2 regions of the Paenibacillus sp. ov031 genome follow, and region 2 is predicted to be linked to the other one. Evidence: predicted binding sites of a transcription regulator. Region 2 holds the regulator's gene; the other holds the start of a gene.
What was found. The regulator LexA, encoded in region 2, represses DNA repair genes until DNA is damaged. The targets are predictions, from matches to a motif close to CGAACATATGTTCG.
Positions count from the first base shown of each region.

Region 1: BUA17_RS24685 (YhjD family protein) is a predicted target of LexA. The motif match lies at 3,945-3,958, and genes of this name have one in related genera.

Region 1 covers NZ_FRDO01000007.1:195,217-203,250, reverse strand. The annotation lists gene BUA17_RS24695 (ATP-dependent DNA helicase) at 169-2,133, shown strand; gene cysK (cysteine synthase A) at 2,274-3,233, opposite strand; gene BUA17_RS24685 (YhjD family protein) at 3,514-3,900, opposite strand; gene BUA17_RS24680 (hypothetical protein) at 4,294-4,527, opposite strand; gene BUA17_RS24675 (nucleotide-binding protein) at 4,524-5,561, opposite strand; gene BUA17_RS24665 (YitT family protein) at 6,477-7,199, shown strand; gene BUA17_RS24660 (DUF2188 domain-containing protein) at 7,390-7,863, opposite strand.
Region 2 covers NZ_FRDO01000001.1:2,163,043-2,171,076, reverse strand. The annotation lists gene BUA17_RS09220 (hypothetical protein) at 1-268, opposite strand, end outside; gene BUA17_RS30825 (zinc ribbon domain-containing protein) at 886-1,218, opposite strand; gene BUA17_RS31450 (hypothetical protein) at 1,329-2,099, opposite strand; gene BUA17_RS09205 (CatB-related O-acetyltransferase) at 2,716-3,375, opposite strand; gene BUA17_RS09200 (aldehyde dehydrogenase) at 3,926-5,227, shown strand; gene lexA (transcriptional repressor LexA) at 5,339-5,965, opposite strand; gene BUA17_RS09190 (LysM peptidoglycan-binding domain-containing protein) at 6,270-6,647, shown strand; gene BUA17_RS09185 (DUF896 domain-containing protein) at 6,744-6,953, shown strand; gene BUA17_RS09180 (hypothetical protein) at 7,080-7,592, shown strand; gene BUA17_RS09175 (HAD family hydrolase) at 7,620-8,034, shown strand, end outside.

The DNA.
Region 1 (8,034 bases), on a different contig from region 2:
TTATGATGGATTCAAATATATATTTTCCCTGCAAAGCGGTTCTATACATCGTTTCCATTAAAAAAAGCTTGTCACCCACCTCATGGCGTGGGATAATTAACTTTTGCCCTATGGACGGTTTTTAGATAAAAATGCACCACTTATAGAAGAATGGAGGCTGACTTAGGATTGTCTACACAACGTTATCCTTTTGCATATGATCCGGCTGAACCTTTTGTATCCCGTCTCGGGGAATGGGTTGCCGATGTTTTTTACGATATTTTGCCTGAGTCTGGCTTCGAGGTACGGGATGAACAGATTTTTATGGCGTACCAGCTCGAACGGGCCTATGGAGATAAAAAGACCATTATGGCTGAGGCTGGTGTGGGGACAGGCAAGACACTAGTCTATCTGCTCTACGCGGTCTGTTATGCACGTTATACGGGTAAACCGGCGGTGATTGCCTGTGCTGATGAGTCCTTGATTGAACAGCTTGTGAAGCCCGGCGGAGATATTGCGAAGCTGGCTGCACATCTGGACTTGGAAGTGGATGCACGTCTGGGAAAATCACCTGACCAATACGTCTGTCTGAATAAATTAAGTGCGATGAGATTTGCGGACGAGGATGCGCAGGTGATCGAAGAGGTGCATGAGAGCCTTCCGGATTTTGTGAATACGCCGGGTACGCTTCAGGCCTTCCATCCGTATGGTGACCGTAAACAGTATCCACATCTGAATGATCGCCAGTGGAATAAAATTAACTGGGACCCGTTCCAGGATTGCTTCGTTTGTCCCAAACGTCAACGCTGTGGTCTGACGTTATCACGTGACCACTACCGCCGTTCCAAGGACATCATCATCTGTTCCCATGATTACTATATGGAGCATGTGTGGACCTATGAAGCGCGCAAACGCGAGGGACAATTGCCATTGCTGCCTGATCACAGCTCGGTTGTATTTGATGAAGGACATTTGCTGGAAGAAGCGGCCCTGAACGCACTGAGCTACAAATTGAAACACCGCATCTTCGAGGAACTCGTCACTCGCCTGCTTGAAGGTGAGATTCGTGAATCCCTCGCCGAGCGTGTGGATGAAGCGATAGAGAGCAGTGAGCGACTGTTCGCGTTGCTGGATACGTATACGGTAGCCATTCCCGGATCGGAACGGAAAGAAGTGCGGGTAGAACCGCCGTTGCTGCGGGAGATTGAACGACTGACCAGCGTATTGGATGCGATCGGCGAAGAATTGGTATTTGAGAGCGGATTGTTCTCGCTGGACGGCTATCAGATGCGTGTAGTGGAAGAACATCTGGACATGATTCAGTCTGCCCTTGCGTTGTTCCGTAAGGAAGATGGGTACATCTGCTGGGCTGAACAGAGCGATGACGAGACAACCTTATCGATCATGCCGCGTACCGTGAAGGAAATTCTGAACGAGCGTGTGTTCAACACAGGCATTCCGATTGTCTTCTCATCCGCAACGTTATCTGTGGATAATTCATTCCGTTATGTGGCAGACAGTCTGGGGATTGATGATTTTGTATCGTTCTCCGTGGCTTCTCCATATGACTATGCGGACAAAATGCAGATGAAGATTACAGATGAAACCGTACCTGGTCACCCGGAAAATGAAAATCGGTTGCGTGACGCCGTAACGTTGCTTCAGGAGAGTGGGGGTCGTGCCCTGATTCTGTTCCGTACGATGGAAGAGCTGCGTGCATTCAAGCAGGACATTGTTCATGTCCCTGAGGCTCAAGGGTTACGCTTTATGTATGAGGGAGATCGGGAGATTAGTGACCTGATTGCCGCTTTCCAGGAGGATGAGGAGAGTGTACTGTGCTCCGTCAATCTGTGGGAAGGTCTGGACGTTCCAGGACCGTCATTATCCAATGTCATGATCTGGTCGCTCCCGTATCCACCACAGGACCCTGTATTTAATGCAAAACGCACAGCGTCTGCTGCACCTTATGAAGAGATCGATCTTCCATACATGTTGCTGCGCGTGAAGCAAGGTCTGGGACGTTTGATTCGGACCAGCAGTGATTCAGGTACCGCCGCGATTCTCGATGAATCGTTGTACAGCAAAAAGGAAGCCAAAGACCGCATTGCGGCTCTGCTTCCCGAAGGTGTAGAATGGACAACCCTGACTCACTAGTTCACATTTATATTTAGAATATTTAACTTAACTGGCTCCTTTCCAGAATAAGTACTTGTACGCTACGGATTCAACGTCCGGCTGTGATCAAGCGCTCATTTTGGAGGGGAGTCTTTAACTTGTGTAAGAGTTTTTCTTTGTTAAAAAATACCCATGCTCAAATACCGTTCCCCGGTATCGGGCGCAATGCAGAGCACTCGGTGACCCGGCCCCAGTTCCCGCGCGATGCGCAGGGAGGCCCACACCGAAGCGCCAGAGGAAGGGCCGAGCAGCAGCCCTTCCCGGGCAGCAAGCTGCCGCATCGTATCCAGTGCATCTTCATCGGACACCTGGATAATGGCATCCCACACGTCGGTATTCAGAATGTCCGGAATAAACCCCGGACTTGTACCGACGAGCTTGTGGGGTCCGGGCTCGCCCCCGGACAGCACAGGTGAACCTTTCGGCTCTACCGCATAGATGCGAATGTCCGGCAGCTGCTTGCGCAGTTCTTCTCCCGTTCCGGTAATTGTACCGCCAGTTCCCGCTGTGGCAATGAAGGCGTCCAGCTTGCCTTCCATCTGCTGCAAAATTTCGGGAGCCGTGGTGATCCGGTGGATGTTCGGGTTCGCCTGGTTCTCGAATTGCTGGGGAATGAAACTTCCTGGAATGTCGGCCTGCAGTTCTTTGGCCTTACGAATCGCACCAGGCATTCGTTCCGCAGCAGGGGTAAGTACGACATCTGCACCATAGGCTTTCAGGATATTGATGCGTTCCTTGGACATGTTGTCCGGCATGATCAGAATGGCCTTATATCCCTTGGCAGCAGCATTCATCGCCAGACCGATGCCGGTATTGCCGCTGGTTGGTTCGATAATGGTTGCGCCGGGAAGCAGCAGCCCTGCCCGTTCAGCCTGAACGATCAGGTTATAAGCGGCACGGTCTTTGACGCTGCCGCTGGGGTTGAAATATTCCAGCTTGACGTATACGTCAGCGGAATCGCTACCTATAAGTCTGTTCAGTTTAACGGCAGGTGTCTGGCCGATCAGTTCGGTAACATCTGCGGCAATGCCTGTATGTGCGGGTTTTTGATTTTTAATTAAATGCGAATTCAAGTCCATGAAGTACAACTCCTTGATTGATAAGACGTTGAAAGCAATTCCAATGAACAAGTCTGTCCGCCGTTAATGGCAGGCAGGCTTGTTGCTTATAGGAATCCATTTTCATTACAAGTCTGAACGGAATGTACAGACAAGTCTATTCCATCTTAATGAACGCAGCCTTCCGGGGTCAACCTGTTTCGATTAGGCAGAAGGGTGAGGATTCTGAGGAGTAAGCGAACTAAGTGGACTAAGAATTGTGAATTCAAACGATGACGGGTACATTAAGCAGATGAATCAGCTATAACGGCTGGGTCAAGTCCATATCCAAATGCCGACTAAGCTCTTTTTTGACTTCATTCCGTGCGAACGTCCATAGCATATAGAATCGCTGCAAATATCCTCTGCACAGATACTGGGTTTCGATTCCATCAACTTGCCGTTTCTCCTCCAGAACCTTAACGCCACGAGTTCTCATCTGTTTGCGAAGCGTCAGCATTTCCTTAAGTACATCATTTTGAATGCGGGTTAGAGACAGAATGTACACCTCTGGCATTTTGAGCTGCAACGTATCCAGTGTGCGAATATCCCGTTCAAGCACATCCAGCAGCAGGGTGCGTACAACCATGCTTTTAATCAATCGGTGGTCTTCATCCGCAGGGGATGGGGCGGAAGGGGATGATGACATACTTTCACTTCCTTAACCTTGAATTCGGATATGTTCTTATTTACAGAACGTATGTTCTTATATTATAATCAATATATGCAATGATGATACATAATACAACCGAGAAATATTGGAAGTAGTCCGTATACGATTGATGTTGAGGTTGTAGGCGGTGAAATAGGGACAGGCCATCTCCAAAATAAGGTATAATATTTGGGTTTTGCAGGAAACCTAAGGGCATAAGAAAACGACTTAATGCATCAGAGGAAGAGATGAAGAGCTTTTGGTTCGTTGATTGGGGAAGGTTATGAAGAATTGCCAAAGTGTTGCAACAAAAAAGCCCCTGCCTTGGGCGGCGGGGCCAGAGATGATCTGCCGAACCAGACGGCAGAGTTGTATATGAGCATAAAGCGGTTAAGCCAGATACTGAGGCTTCTCATAAAGAGCCTCTTTTTCCAGAATCACTTTGTAAGGTCTTTCTTTACCCTTCAGCGAAGGGCCAATGGTAGTCAGCGGTACGGCCGGTTTGTGGAAACGATCTTCTTCCTTGGGTTCCGGAACCGGTCGTGATGATTCGGGCGCAGAACTGAGGCGTACCTTTTTGTCGCTGCCCCAGCGCTTGCTTATTTTTTTCGTTTCCGGTTTCATTCCGGTTCGCCTCCTAACAAATCGTTGATGGCGTTGAACAGATGACGGTTCTCCAAATCCATCTGCTGAAATATCGCCTCATCCGCTTCAATATGTCCAATAATATGGACTGTGATTACATACCTCTTGGCTACAGGATAGCATAGCAGATACTCTTTCTCAAGATAATCGTCATAGAGGTTGATCTTGATCTTGTTCTCCCGGTAAGAATCAATAACCAGAATTCGCTTCGGATCATCAGGTTGTTTGTCGTCGTTGGCGGACAAGTTATATTTTCTCCCCGGTTCCCCAACGTTACCACATAATTGTTCAATATGACCACTGTCATCTGTACGGTATATGGCAGTCCCACGCACGGCAAATGGAGGAAGGGATACAAATGCACTTCGAAGTGCATCGCTCATTCGCTCCAACATAACCGAATCTGCTTTGCGGGTACGCAGTAACTCCCTGAAGAATCGCAGCAGCTTGAGCAACTGTAATCGGGCTTCACCCTCAGACCTTTTGTGCTTCTCGATAATTTTTTCCACTTCGGGATCACTCCATCGCCCCTGTTCTTCGATGCTGTCGGCGATTTTGGAACAGGCCACCGAGACGGCTGGCGCCCATTTCCCGTCTGAACGAATTTCATAAACCAGTGGATTTAACCCCAGCAGATCTGTGGGCATACGTAAACCTTCGATCTTGCTGGCGTCTTTGATGTCAGTAATATCCTCTGGAAGAATGAAAAAAATACGCTTTCGCCCCAGACGACCCATAAACAAACCCATTTCCAGCATTGTATTATCACGGACAGATGCATAGTACTTCCCACGAATTTTCGATATATCATCCGGATGAAAAATAAAAATGGCAAAGTCTGTTGTACGCACTTCTGCTTCCAAATCGTCCATGGTATAGCTGCTTGGATTAAAAACTCCGGAGTACCAAGGGGTAACTTCGGCCGAGAAACGCAAGTTTTCGTGTACTGCGGCTGCAATCGGCTTCGCTTCCAGCGAGCAGCCAATAAAGACTCTTGGCTTTAACGTTTTCATAATCCGCCTCGCTTAAACGGTAGTGGGGATTCAATTGTTATATTATACCATAAACAGCAGAGTAAGTCTGGAAACGTTTAACTGGACCCAAGATAAGCCGATTACATTTGCTATAGTGTATGTGCAAGAGGGAAATGATTCCTTTAAAATCCGCGGAAAAATAAAAAATGGACCCAAATTGTCACAGTTGGGTGACTGGACAGTTATATTTGGAAGCTTCAGTCATAGAATGAAGGAGCAGGTAGCACCATTAGGTAGAGAAGCTTGTCCTGGTGTGGCTGTTTGGCGGCTCAAGCAGGCAAGAGTGTGCTTTTTGCTCATATTTGAAGGGTCTGCTGTTTCGACCCAATCACATCGGTGTTATATAATAGAAGAACAAGCAAGTTAGCTTAGATTTTTAAACTGAATTGAACGTTACATGTGTCTATAGAAGGCGAACTAAATTTTTACACGAGAACGTAGAGTGCAGAACCCGTCTGAAGAAACGAAGTGTTCGCCTTTATCACAGGATTTTTCCCTTAGGAAAAGGGAATCAAAAAATCCGGGGATAACAGCGATCGAAAGAGGGTACTGCAATCGAAGTGGTTAAGTGTAAAGTTTATATGGTCTTATGCATGGTGTAATATTCATCAGTTTAATTAGCACAGCTAACCACCAACAGATAGAAAGGATCAGGATACCATGAGTTCCCGAAGGATAATTTCCCCAAGGACGATCTGGAAACGTTACGATCTCTCTTATACTTAGCGCCCCTTGTAGAGTACACCACCGTAAAGAAAAAAACGGCTGACTCTGCGAAAGAGGGGATTGGAATGAATAATATTCGAAGGACAAATACGATGATTTCTTCCAGGCTTGCCTTTTGCAGGGTACGGTCGGTGCAAACCAACCTTTACAAACTGCGAGGGAACCTGAATGAAGAGAACATCGTTAACCTTACAACAAGTTAAGACAGAGGCGGTAAAGTTCGCCATTATGCTGCTCGGAACATTTATTTTGGCATTTGCCTACTATCACATTAATTTTCAGAATCATTTATCGGAGGGCGGATTTGTCGGTCTGGCCCTGCTTGGAAAGTACGCGACAGGCTTATCACCTGCTATTGGCATGCTGCTGCTGGATATTCCAGTCATGATTCTGGCCTGGTTCCTCAAGGGCTGGAAGTTCATGATTCAGGCGCTGCTGGGTGTGGCCGCATTCTCATTGTTCTATGACGGGTTTGAGCGGTACTCCACCCTGGTTATTCCGTTTCACGGTAATTTGTGGATTCCGGCAGTCTTGTCCGGTGTTATCACCGGCGTGGGTGCTGGTATGGTGCTTCGATTCGGAGGAGCAACAGGTGGAGACGACATTCTGGCGGTGCTCATTAGCCGTTGGAAGGGCTGGAAGCTGGGAACGGTTTTCTTTGTCAGCGATGCGTTTGTACTCGGATTGTCGCTTTTCTTTCTACCGGTAAAAGAAACTTTATATACCATTCTGGCCGTATGGATTGCCAGTAAAGTGATTACGTATATGGTCAGTTTCCCGGCTCGCCGGACGGTTACGACCTCAGCTGTGAAGCTGCCCGTGTCGACTGCTGCCAAAGTAGTCAGCGGTGCTTCACAACGAGCTCCTGTGGCTAGAGGGGTTTCGCATTAAACGTAACGGCCACCCTATTCGAAATGAATGTTGTTCAAGTAAGGTGGGCTTGCCTCATACCAAACACAAAGCCCTTTTGCATGCTTGATGGGAATCATTCCATTAGCGGCGAAAGGGCTTTTTTGCTTGCCTTCAGTAAAAAAATTAAAAGTAATACATTCACGATATTTCTATTTTAGAACAGATTCACTCAAGGCTTGATGGAAGAGGCAATTTGCCCATCTTCATTATGGATAATAGCCCGAATGTTTTGTTTTTCACTCTTTTCTTTGGCAGCATCCACAGCTTCGGCTTTGGTTCGGAACGTAGCCAGAGATTTGGATTGACCTTCTTCCTTGATGGCCCAGCCAGAGTCGGTAGGAACGACATGAATATTATCATGGCTTTTGGAAGAAGAGACAGGTTCGGAATGACGGCGTGGAGATGAAGATTTTCCATGCTCCGATTTGCTGTCTGATGAAGTATGTTTTGTAGCCTGCTTCGAATGCTTCGATGTGGGATGATTCTCATCCCATTCTTCCGCTTTGGCAGTCGCGATTGCAATGGAGCGTCCTTCCTCATAACCGTCATCCAGCAATGCATTGGCAATCTCAATGGCCTTATGTCTGACACGAGGCTCCAGATTTTTCATGGAAACGGGATAATCCTGTTTGTTCCACGGCATATTGATTCCCTCCTGTACAATATAAGTTATTTGTATATTACCCTGCACCCGGATGAATAAACGATTATTGTGGAGAACTTCGAAGCGTTTGCTGTATTTTTGTGCATTCTACTGTTCAACTTCTTAGTGCTTTTCTATACTTTTATGTGGATGAGGAGTATAATGCTTCCA
Region 2 (8,034 bases):
CGAAATTAGGTGGCGGAGTAGCAATAACGCCAAATGAGATTACAGAAGATCCATTTGTGTTGTCTACAAGATAATAATCATTATCACTCATGCTATCTAAATACTGTGTTGCGCTAAATCCAGAATTCTGATTAACACTTGAGTACATCACTTCTGCTGTCTCAAAGGTATCAGCCCAACCGGTTTTAGCGAGTGCAGAACTTGAACCAAATGCCAATAAACAAGCGGTTGCCATAACAGAAATAGAGAATTTTCTTAATCTTTTCATATTCAAACCTCCCAAATATACTAGAACCAATAAAGTAGATTCTGTTTTATGTTGTTATTTGAACTTAAAGATGTCGAAGAGCCTCTTACATAATTAGGTCGGCCAACCATGGATAAATATACCATATGTAAGTTATATTTGTAAATGATATTGTTGTTAAATGTTGGATGAACAAATATTATTATGGAATTTGTGGTTTATAAGTTATTTTGTGTAGGAAGTACATGCCTTTTGTCGAATTTGTAGATTTGGTGATGAGATGAATTATACATATAAGATATTATCCACAGATATGGATTTCTTCGCAGCAAGTCCGTGTTTCTGTCTGGCATGTCCTAGGTGATCACGAACACATCATTGACTATGGGGGACAGGCAGAAGAGTATAGTCCAGTATCCATTAAAATCATGGGCGGGAGATACTTTCGAGAACAGTATGAATTTCGGGTACAAAAATAGGAGCCATTTATAGGCTCCTTTTTGATGTCAAAAATCTTTTAATATATCCAACATTGCTGACACAGTTATCATGGCAAGAGGTGTCATTTCAACAATCATAAAAATGCATCTGTGTCTTCCAATCATTTCCCTCATCTATGTAATCAATCAAACTCATTTCTACCTCCTCCCCATAAAATCAGGGAGAAACTCTATTAATGCTCCTATTCCTGCTCCAAGCGTAAATACTCCTAATATAAAACAAGCTATTATAGAATCATAAATACTACTCTCTTTTCCGTAACTATGTCCGCAATTAGGACACAAAAGAGCAGATCTAGAGATGGAATGTCCACAAGAAACACAAGGTCTCAATTTTGAATTTTCACCACTGATTCTTCTCTTAATATTAATAAACATATTTAAAAACAATACTAAACTGAATCCAAAAATAATCAACAGAACACAAGCGGCCATAGAAACTACAACAATATACTCAACTTTTTCTTTCATATGTCCTCCAGTTTTGTAATCAATCCAGAATAGTCTATCAGACCTATTTGGTTATTTCCATATATTTCTGTAAAGAAAAGACTCCGTGCAATAAGCACAGAGTCGTGTAATTAGTTGGTCGTGTATTCACTTACTTCAAATGTCAAAATCTTATCGAATATCACGTAATCTGTACGCTTGCTGAAAGGACCTTTGTTGTTGCCATATTTGTTTATGGCGAACTTGGCCGGGCCAGCGCCTGCATCACGAGCATCGTACCAGTTGAGGAATGCATTTACATCACTCATTGGGAGATCAAACTCTTTTTCAAGGCCTGTTGTCATCGTTACAACTAGAATGGCACGATCTGCAGCTGGATCTACTGGATCAACCGGATCAGTAGGGTCAGGTGATGTATTCGGATCCTTACTATAGAAGAAGTCAAGTTCGTTAATATTAATGTCTTCTCCAGACATTGTGTACAAAGTAATGTATCTTACTTTACTTATAACTTTTCCGTTGGGTAGTGGTTCGAGTGTTCCAGTCCCACCTTTTAGGGTGAACTCACTTAAATAACCAGTCGATCTATCGTAAAAGTTAATTCTCATATTTTTTAAATCGCTGTTAATTTTAAAGGAATCAATTGTTCTATCTGTTCCTAAATCAATCATTACCATTTTATTTTTAGGAAGTAAAGCTCCTGTCGTTTCATTATTATCGGTAATTAATGTTGTTACAACTTTAGAGTCATGTGGCTTTGTAATAAAGTAGATATCAGGAATCATAATTGTGGAATCTTTGCCATTAGCATAGCCACCCGTATAAGCACTTACAGAAGATAAAGGGATAAACACAGACAAAATAAGCGTGAAAATTAATAGTAGATTGATCTTTCTTTTCATTGGTTCTTATTTCCTCCTCAGGGTTAATTAAGAATTAATATTACAAAAATTAACAAAGGTTGTCTAAACAATAAATCCTACATATTCAATTAAATATGTAAAAGTGAATGAATATTTTTTCGTTACCCAGAACACCGAGAAGCATACTTGGTGCAAGAAGGACTACAAAGGAGACGGGGCAAGCCGATAATTGATAGAGCTCCAAGGGATTACTCAAGGAGCTCAGTTTTTTCCTTCTATTATATAGGGTTGTTTCGGACATATGATTTGCGATCCATCGGAGCTGTACTAACGGTTAATTTGAAGTTTAGGGGACGTCCCCCAACTCGTCCCCCAAACATCCCCCAAGTCGTGAAAAGCTATGATTATATACGAACGTTAGTTCCTGTTAATTGTCGTATATAGCGCATATATATTGAAAGAAACAATAATATGAAGGGATCGTACGTAAACCGTACACAAGTCCACCAATGGGAACGCGATCAATATATCACGTTGTACTAATAGCTGAATCCCTTGGCGCTCTAGCGCTGAGGGGTTTTTCTTTTTATGGGCAAGGAGATATAAAAAAAGCTAGGTAGAATATTATTCTACCTAGCTTTATGTCTATAGGAGCTCAGTCCTTAATTTCTGATAAATAATGCTCATATAATTCGTTAATTGAAGAGCTCGAAAGCAAGTGAGTGACTGATTCAATCGATTCTCTTTTCCAATCAAACCAGCGCATTTCTTTTAACTTCATGATTCCTTCTTCTGAGAAACGCTTCTTTACCTCTTTTGCAGGATTTCCACCAACTATCGTGTAAGGGGAGACATCTTTTGTTACAACTGAGCCTGCTGCAACAATCGCACCTTCACCAATGGTGACACCAGGCATAATCATTGCATTCATGCCGATCCATGCATCGCTTTCTATAATGGTATCTCCCTTGGGTGAGAAGGAATGGCTAATTTGATCAGCGAACGGATAAACAGTGATCCACTCCGCATGATGATTGTTATTTCCTCCCATAAGAATAACGACACCGGCTGCGATACATACATAATTACCAATAATCAATCGATCTATTTGCCATCCAAATTCCTCAATGGGGTTGAATAAGCTCCTCGATTTGTCATCTCCCCATAAATATCTTACGCATCCGTCTTCAAAAGATGAATTGTTATCATAATAACCAGAGTAATAGGAGTAATCGCCAACTTCGATTAATGGATTGGTTACAATATCTTTTAAATACTTAATTTCAGACCAGTGATTAAATTGGTTTATATTCATTTTAGTTTCCTCGCTTCTAAGTTTTATTTCTGAGTAACTTAGAAGCGTGATGCGGTAGCCACATTCTTTAGTTTTTTTAGACGACGAATCATCTGAATCATCCTTCCTTAAGATATGAGGGCGATTATAACAATGACCTCTTTTTTTGTCAATCCTATTCTAATAAAGAGATGTCAGTGTGTATCCTCCCTCAAAGTGTATATAATGAAGAAAAAATTCAGTGAGAGAAAATATAGACAGAACACGTGCCCATCATTTGGAAGGAAGGATACATCATGTTGGACTAAAACGGGGACTGGAATAAGAATGTAAAGAGGAAGCTGGCATTCGTAGCATAAATTTTTGGCATATTAGTGTTAAGGCTTTTTATGTAGTCAATAAGAAATAGAATGGTTAATTAAATTATGATCATATCGTTGAAGCGAGAGTGCGTTTTAATTGTTTGCTCTGTTTTTACAGTATCTATATGTTGATAGTTTCATATAATTGCGTTATAATTCATTTATGTTTTTAGAAATTAAATTTTGGACAATTAATTGGAGATGTTAATATGGAACAAGAGAAGCAACTGGTTGCCGAACAGCGGGCATTTTTTTATACAGGTCAGACTAAGTCTATTGAGTACCGTATTCGTGCTCTTCAGCAATTAAGACAGGGAATTGAGAAATATCAGCAACGTATTGTTGACGCACTTCGTGCGGATCTAAATAAATCTGAAACAGAGGCTTATGGCTCTGAGATTCGGATCGTGTTGGGTGAACTAGATTTTGCATTGGAACATTTGGAGGAATGGGCTACACCAAAACCTGTGCCTACAAATTCTGCTATACCTGATGGAACAAGCTTAATTTATCCTGAACCTTATGGAGTTGCTCTTATTATTGCACCATGGAACTATCCGTTCCAACTGGCTTTCGGCCCTCTAATTGGAGCCATTGCTGCGGGTAACTGTGCCATTATTAAGCCGTCTGAATTAACCCCAGCCGTGTCACGTCTGACTTATGATTTGATTCATGAGATATTTCCTAGTGAGTACCTGGCAGTTATGGAAGGGGAAGTCGAGACGAGTACGGCATTGTTGAAAGAAAAGTTTGATTATATTTTCTTTACAGGCAGTACAGGTGTTGGCCGCATTGTTATGAAGGCAGCTGCTGAGCATTTGACTCCAGTTACGTTAGAACTAGGTGGTAAGAGTCCGGTCATTGTCCACCAGGATGCAGATTTGAAGCTGGCAGCTCAGCGCATTGTGCGCGGTAAATTCCTGAATGCTGGGCAAACCTGTGTCGCTCCAGACTATTTGCTTGTGCACGAGGAAGTACATGACAAATTATTGGAATTGATCGGTGCAGAAATTCAGGATAAATTTGGAGACGATGTGATGAGAAATGCTGATTTCCCGCACATTGTCAACGCACGTAACTTTGATCGTTTATCGGTGTTACTCCAAGATGGCAAAGCAATGATCGGTGGACGTTCTGAACGTGATCAGCTGCTCATTGAACCAACAGTGCTGGGCGAAGTGGATTGGAAATCCCCAGTGATGCGAGAAGAGATCTTTGGTCCAGTTCTTCCTGTATTTAAGTATACCGACCTCAATCCCATGCTAGATGAGATTGTTCGCCGTCCAAAACCACTGGCATTATATCTCTTCACTCAGGATGAGGATCTGCAGAATCAGGTTCTGAATCAAGTATCTTTTGGTGGTGGTTGCATTAATGATACATTGTCTCATATGACATCACATTATCTTCCGTTTGGCGGCGTAGGAGAAAGTGGAATGGGTTCCTACCATGGTCAACAGAGTTTTGATGTGTTCTCTCATCATAAAAGCATTCTTAAACGCAGCGAATAATCTACTAACGTAGAACAATATAAGTTGTATAAAAAAAAGAGGTTGTCCCGTTGAACGGGACAACCTCTTTATGTATCTTATTGTGAGACTTCTGTACAACTTCAATACATATTAATGAATATCACGGAAAAGGCCAATGACTTTGCCCAGGATGCTAACGTGTTTCAAACGCAACGGTTCAAAAGTCGAATTTTCCGGTTGAAGACGAATATGATCTTTCTCTTTGTAGAACGTTTTTACCGTTGCTTCATCGTCTTCAGTCATGGCTACTACGATATCGCCGTTATCTGCAGTTTGCTGCTGACGTACGATAACATAGTCTCCGTTAACAATGCCTGCTTCAACCATACTGTCTCCCACGACCGAAAGCATAAATACTTTCTGTTCGCCTACATAATGCGTAGGAAGAGGGAAGTAATCTTCGATATTTTCTGTTGCTGTGATCGGAACCCCTGCAGTAACTTTACCCACGACAGGAATGCGAGCAACGCTGTGAGCAAACTGATGTGAATGCTCTGACTCTTCCTGGCTGAGAAGTTCAATGGCTCTTGGTTTGGTTGGGTCACGTCTAATCAGACCTTTCTTCTCCAAACGATCCAGATGTCCATGTACTGTAGAGCTGGAAGCCAACCCAACGGCTTCACCAATTTCGCGTACGGAAGGAGGATACCCCTTCAACCGGACTTCATTGCGTATAAACTCCAGAATAGCCTGTTGCCTGCTGGATATCTTCGACATACCGTATCAACCCCATTTTAGTAACGTTTGGGAAAATTATAACATAGAACCTCCGTTCGTACAAACATAAGTTCTAAATAAAATGCCATAAAATCAATGTTTTTTTGCAAATTAAGATGAAAATTTTCTTTTGGTCTAATCAAATACTGCAAATGACAATTCCAATACAATAGAAGAAAGATAATAGAATGTAGTATCGATAAAAAAAAGCGAACAATTGTTCTAAAAAGTCATTGTACAAAACATGTGTTCGTGTTATATTAATTTCAACGGATAGGAACAAACGTTTGGAGGTCGATATTTAATGAGATATTCTACTTATCAAAGCATTTACGAACCGGTGCGTTCAGAAGTGGTTGAAACTAACATAAGGAATTTTAAGAAGGTTTTTGCAAAAGGTAATGTCCCAACTTGGGTCTTGAAATTAATAATCGTAAGCTTAATTATACTGGTTGGATGCAGTACAGTACTCACTGTGTTCGCTGGCAATGAGAACGATTTATTGCCTGGAGGGAAGATGGCAGTTTCACAAGGAGATACACTATGGAGTATATCATTGGATCACAAACCTGAAACAATGGATACACGTGTATATATAGAAGCAATCAAGAAAGTGAATCAACTTCATTCAACTTCAATACAGGTGGGGCAAGTCTTAATACTGCCTCAATTCACAGATTAAAGCTGCATATCCACACGCGCTAATGCGTGTCAGCTTGACAAGCTGCCCTTAACATGTCAAAGTTAATATGACTTTGTATTTTTGGAGGGGACAAGCTTGGATATAGATAGTCTGGTAGCACGTATTAATGAATTGGCCCGTAAGCAAAAATCCACTGGATTGACAGAGGAAGAGCTCGCTGAACGTGCCAAACTTAGAGAAATCTATTTGAATAACATTCGAAGCAATTTCAGACAACAACTGGATACGATTGAAATTGTAGATGATGAGAACGATCAAGGCCACCAAGGCAAACTCAAACATTAAGGAAACCTAATGATATCATTATGATATTTAGGTTTTTTCCTGTTATCTAGAGGTTGCAAATTATAGGGGGAAATGTTGGTTTGCAGTTATGTAAGCCGATACAAAGAACATCTAAGGGGGATTCTCATGTCGCGTTCGTTCGAGAGAACGGTTCGAAAAAATTCTAAGCAGTTGAATCAGCAACGTAAAAAAAGCGGTAAACCGGTTTCTGGCACACCAGGTGAGGACGTATTTAAAGGACGCAGTCTTCTGTTTCCTATTTTTCTGATCGGACTAGCATTCCTGTACCTCTTTATGAGTACATTTCTTGTCAAAGCTCCGATGACCACTTGGGACTGGGTGACCTTGTTGCTGTATGTATTTTTGGCAGTCATCTTCATGCTCCGTCGTCCTTATGTCAAAATAGGAAGTAACCGGATTTTGACGACAAAAGGGAACCGTGAGCGTTCAATTGGAGTCGACGATATCGTGAAATTCAGAATTGAGCCAGGTACGGTTGTGATTGAGCATAATGCACGAGGTAAGAGATGGGTATTTACCAAACTACTGAATCGTTATGATACTGATGCAATTACTGAACGTCTTCTGAAATTCGCCAAAGCACATCAGATCACCGTGGAAACATACGAGAAAAAGTAATTTTGCATAAAGGGGAAGATGACCGAAATGGCGTTAAAAGCGATTTTGTTCGACCTAGATGATACTTTACTGTGGGATGAGCGCAGTGTTCGAGAGGCCTTTCATGAGACTTGCTTGATCGCAGCGCAAGAGACGGGCGTTAAACCCGAAGACCTTGAAGAAGCTGTTCGTAATGAGGCACGTAATCTGTATGAGTCTTATGAAACTTTTTCGTTTACCAAAATGATTGGGATTAACCCGTTTGAAGGTCTTTGGGCTAACTTCACGGGTGGGGATCAGCCGGAGTTTCGCCAGTTGGAGCAGCTCGCACCCGCATATCGTAAAGAGTCATGGCGTCGTGGCTTGTTAAAGCTGGGGGTTGATCGTGAAGATCTGGCGGAACAACTCGCCTTACAATTTGGGGCGGAGCGGAGGTCAAGACCCCATGTCTATGAAGAAACGA